Regions from separate parts of the Amycolatopsis sp. NPDC051758 genome, predicted to be linked through region 1. Evidence: riboswitches for the same ligand, from Rfam matches in the RefSeq annotation. Region 1 holds a riboswitch; the other holds the start of a gene.
What was found. A riboswitch is a leader RNA that binds a small molecule or an ion and turns the genes downstream of it on or off. The one in region 1 is predicted to bind S-adenosylmethionine.

Region 1 (2,179 bases):
CCGCCTGCTCGGTGACGAGCTTGGTCGCGCCGCCGCCGGCGAGGTACGGCCGGGCCGCGCGCAGCCAGTCGGCACGGCCGATCAGCGCGCCCGCACCGAAAGGCGCGTACAGCTTGTGGCCGGACAAGGCGACGTAGTCGACGTCCAGCTCCTTGATCGAGATGCGGCGGTGCGGCGCGAGCTGGGCGGCGTCGAGGGCGATGCGGGCGCCGTGTTTCCGGGCCACCGCGGCGATCTCGGCGACCGGGAGCAGCTCACCGGTCACATTGGACGCTCCGGTGATGACGACCAGTCGCGGTCCCTCCGGGGATTCCGCCAGCGCTTCGTCCACAGCGGACACCGCGGCGAGGCGGGTGCGCGGGGTCGGGATCCGCCGGACGTGGGGGCCCTGCCAGGGAAGCAGCGCCGCGTGGTGCTCGGTGTCGAACACGACCACCGAGGTGTGCCGCGGCAGGCTGCGGGCGAGCAGGTTGAAGGAGTCGGTGGTGTTGCGGGTGAACACGACGGTGTCGGTCCGCCGCGCGCCCACGAAGCGACGCAGGGTGTCGCGGGTGCGCTCGTACAGCTTGGTCGAGACCTGCGACGCGAAGCCCGCGCCGCGGTGGACGCTGGCGTACCAGGGCAGGAACTCGTCGACGGCGCTGCGCACCGCGTCGAGGCACGGCGCGCTCGCGGCGTGGTCGAGGTTGGCGTAGCCGATGTCGCCGCCGGTGACGAGCGGAACCCGCAGCGACGCGCCGGCGACGGCCGGGATCTCCTGCGGGACAACGGTTTCGACCAGCTCGACGGGAGTGACGGTGCTGGTGCGGTCGATGGCGAGTGTCATCGGGTGCCTCCTCGGCAGTCCGGGGGACCCCCGGCGAGGGGCCCGCGCTTGCCCGTCGCACAACACGACCGGCCCGGTCTTCACCCGGGGCACCCCACCGCGGTAGGAGGGTTGCCGGCCAGCAAGCCGGGGCTTGACGCTGGCACTCATGACCTGAGTTGAAGGTAACCGAAATCCGGCGCGGCGGCCAACCCTCGCTTCACATTCTGAGACGCCGCTCACAAGTCCCGCAGGATCGGAGAAGCGTCAGAGCTTCGCGCGGAAGTGGCCTGGCAGCTGCGTCACGGCGTGGTCCGAGAGGTGCGTCGCGGTGCCCGTGTACTGGTCGGCGCCCGCCGTGAAGAGCCAGCCGCCCAACGTCTTCCCGTCGATCGGCTCGCCGAGCGCGGCCGCGACCGTCGTCGACACCCGGCTGTACGCGAGGCCGTCCCAGTTCGCTTCGGGGGCAGCCGCGTCCGGCAACGTCCAGAGCGTGAAGTGCACGTGGGCGCCGGTGCTGCTGCCGCCGCACGGGAGCGCGTTGCCGGTCGAGCCGAGCTCGTCCCCGGCTTCGACCTGCTCGCCGTCGGTGACCTTGATGTCCTCCATGTGGTAGTACCCGGTGCGCCACCCGCCGGCGTGGTCGATGGTCACCCAGTCGCCGCCCGCGCAGTGCTGGAGGTGCACCGTGCCGGCCAGCGGCGCCCGCACGGTCCGGTCGGCCGGGCTGAGGTCGACGGCGTTCTTCACGCCGGTGCTGCCGTCGTCGGAGTGGATGCCGGCCGAGTACACCTGCTGGCCCGCCTTGAACGGCAGCGCCAACGCGGGGAAGGGCGCCACTTCGGCGGTCGCGGCCGGGGCGGCGAGCAGCCCGCAGGCCGCGGTCATCACGGCGGCCAGCACCGCCCCACGAACGTGCAGTTTCGTCACCGTGTGTACCCCTTTGGCCGTACACTCACCCATTCGAACTAACCGGATCGAGCGCAGAGTAGGCCAAAGGTTGGATCACTGGGAAGATCACGTGAGGTTTTCGTGAGGGACGATCACCCTCGCGGAAAAAGATCACCAGGTCAGTGAGCCGACCGGACAAGGACCGGACAACGCCTGTTCAGCGCGCTGACCGGGACGAAACGGGCATCACTCGTGCTTGAGCAGGCATCACTCGTGATCGGAGGGGCATCACGCGTGTCTGGCGGGGCGACACGAGTGGTCCGATCGGTCACGGCCCGGCCACGACCACGAACGGGCTAACGGCCGGACTCGCCCTTCCAGCGGGCCAGGCGCCCGGCCCGGTCCACCGCGCGGAGCCGGCGTTCGACGGCGTCGCGGACCGTGCTCGTGGTGACCACCAGCAGCTGGTCGTGCTCCTGGAGC
Region 2 (2,179 bases), on a different contig from region 1:
CTGGTCCTTCCGCGCGGCACCCGCTGACCAGCCGCCGGAAGCCGTTAAGGCCACCTTACGGGCGTCTGTCGCCCGTAAGGTGGCCTTAACGGCACTTCGGGGTCAGGCTGCCGCGACACCCTGGGGGCCGCGGGCGGTGTGCGTGACGTGGCCGCCGCGCTCGGTCACCCACGCCAGCGCCGCGTCGGCGCGCTCGCCGCGGACGCCGAGGCGGAAGCGGCCGACCGGGGTGTCGCCGATCCGGGTCAGCCCGCCGCCGATGGTGGCGAACTCGACGTCAAACCGGCCCGCGGCCTCCGGCAGCAGCGCGCCGACCGACGCGAAGCCGACCAGCACGACGTCGACCGAGCGGTCGTACCGCGCGGCCTGCGAGCGGGAGGTCTCGATGGCCGGCAGCAGCGCCTGCGCGGTGCGGCTGGCCGGGTCGGAGATCAGGTCGAGCACCGTGCCGCGCTCGACGACCGTGCCGTCCTCGAGCACCGCGACGTCGTCGCAGACCCGGCGGACCACACCGGCGTCCGGCGTCGTGATCACCACGGTGACACCCAGCTCGGCGCGGGCGCGGTCGAGCACGGTCAGCACCGCGCCGGCCTCCTCCGGGTCGACCCCGGCGGTCGGGTCGTCGGCCAGCAGCACGGCGGGAGCCGCCGCGAGCGCCTTCGCGACTGCGACGCGGCGAAGCTGACCGGCGGACAGCTCCGACGGGCGCTGCGCGGCACGCGGCGTCAGCCCGACGAGGTCGAGCAGCGAGCCGACCCGGCTGCGGCGCTGCGGGCCGTCAACACCGAGCTGCTCGAGCGGGGAAGCGATGTTGCCGGCAATGGTGCGTTCGGCGATCAGCTCCGGCTTGGAGCCGACCACGCCCAGCTGACGGCGGATTTCCCGCAGGCGACGGCCGTCGAGGGTGCCAGTGTTGAGGCCGTCGAGCCGGACGACACCACGGTCGGGGCGCTCCTGGAGCGCGATGCAACGGGCGAGAACGGACTTGCCGGAACCGGCGGGACCGACCACGCCGAACAGCGAGCCGGCCTGGACGTCGACGCTCACGTCGCGCAGCGCGACGACCGAATTTCCGTTGGTGGCAAAGGACTTGGACAGGTTTTCGACGGTGATCACGAAGGCTCCAGAAAACGGGGCGCGCTCTCTCGGAGGCGCCCGGCCGCAAGCGAAGTCCGTCCTTTATGGACGGTGCAAGAAGAAGAGGTGGACCGGCTCGGGAAAGCTCAGTTGGAGCGTCGACATGCGGTCACGGAGCGGCGGCCTTCGTCGACTACGCGACGCCTGGTCAGCAGCAGGGGGCGAGCTACCCTCTTCATCGGAAACGGCCTCCATCGGTCCTGGCGGTAGCACCTGCCCTGTGGAGGGTGGTTGCTGCGACTTCGGCGAGCCAGGTCTCTCAGTCGCTCGGGATGGACATACTGAGTAAACCGATCCCGCAGAGCGAACGCAAGCCCGTTGGCCCAGATCACACGTCTGGAGGCGTCCGGATGGCGAGACGAGCACTCCGGAAGACGTCGACCGGCGCCGCCCGGCCGATCTCCACAGTGGACGTCTAGCCGGCGGCGGCGATCCGGGCGAAGTCGTGGACGTCGAGCTGCTCGCCCCGCGTCTTCGGGTCGATTCCGGCGGCGACCAGCAGCTCGCCGGCCCGCTCGGCCGAGCCCGCCCAGCCCGCGAGCGCGGCGCGGAGCGTCTTCCTGCGCTGTGAGAACGCGGCGTCGACGAGCCGGAAGAGCCGTTCCCGATCGTCGGACGCGGGCGCGTCACCCCGCTCGAAGGCGACGAGCGCGGAGTCGACGTTGGGTACCGGCCAGAACACCGAGCGTGGCACCGCGGCGACCTTGCGCGCCGGGCCGTACCAGGCGAGCTTGACACTCGGGACGCCGTAGATCCGGCTGCCCGGGCCGGCCGCCATCCGGTCGGCGACCTCGGTCTGGACCATGACGAGGCCGGACTTCAGCGACGGCACCTCGGCGAGCAGGTGCAGCACCACCGGCACGGCGACGTTGTAGGGGAGGTTGGCGACAAGCGCGGCCGGCTCCGGGAGTTCGGCGTTGGTCACGCGCAGCGCGTCGGCCTCGATGACGGTGAGGCGTTCGGCCGCTTCGGGCCCCCGCTCGGCGACGGTCTTCGGCAGCCGCTCGGCGAGCACCGGGTCGATCTCGACAGCCACGACCCG

Region 2: linked by a shared signal. The riboswitch ahead of ACIA5G_RS40720 (methionine ABC transporter ATP-binding protein) and the one ahead of ACIA5G_RS26635 (aminotransferase class V-fold PLP-dependent enzyme) in region 1 are both predicted to bind S-adenosylmethionine.

The regions. Positions count from the first base shown of each region.
Region 1 is NZ_JBITCJ010000005.1:645,791-647,969, reverse strand. It holds gene ACIA5G_RS26635 (aminotransferase class V-fold PLP-dependent enzyme) at 1-826, opposite strand, end outside; SAM riboswitch class IV at 866-980, opposite strand; gene ACIA5G_RS26630 (M23 family metallopeptidase) at 1,073-1,735, opposite strand; gene ACIA5G_RS26625 (potassium/proton antiporter) at 2,053-2,179, opposite strand, start outside.
Region 2 is NZ_JBITCJ010000011.1:159,135-161,313, reverse strand. It holds gene ACIA5G_RS40725 (MFS transporter) at 1-27, shown strand, start outside; gene ACIA5G_RS40720 (methionine ABC transporter ATP-binding protein) at 103-1,116, opposite strand; SAM riboswitch class I at 1,310-1,416, opposite strand; gene rsmA (16S rRNA (adenine(1518)-N(6)/adenine(1519)-N(6))-dimethyltransferase RsmA) at 1,553-2,179, opposite strand, start outside.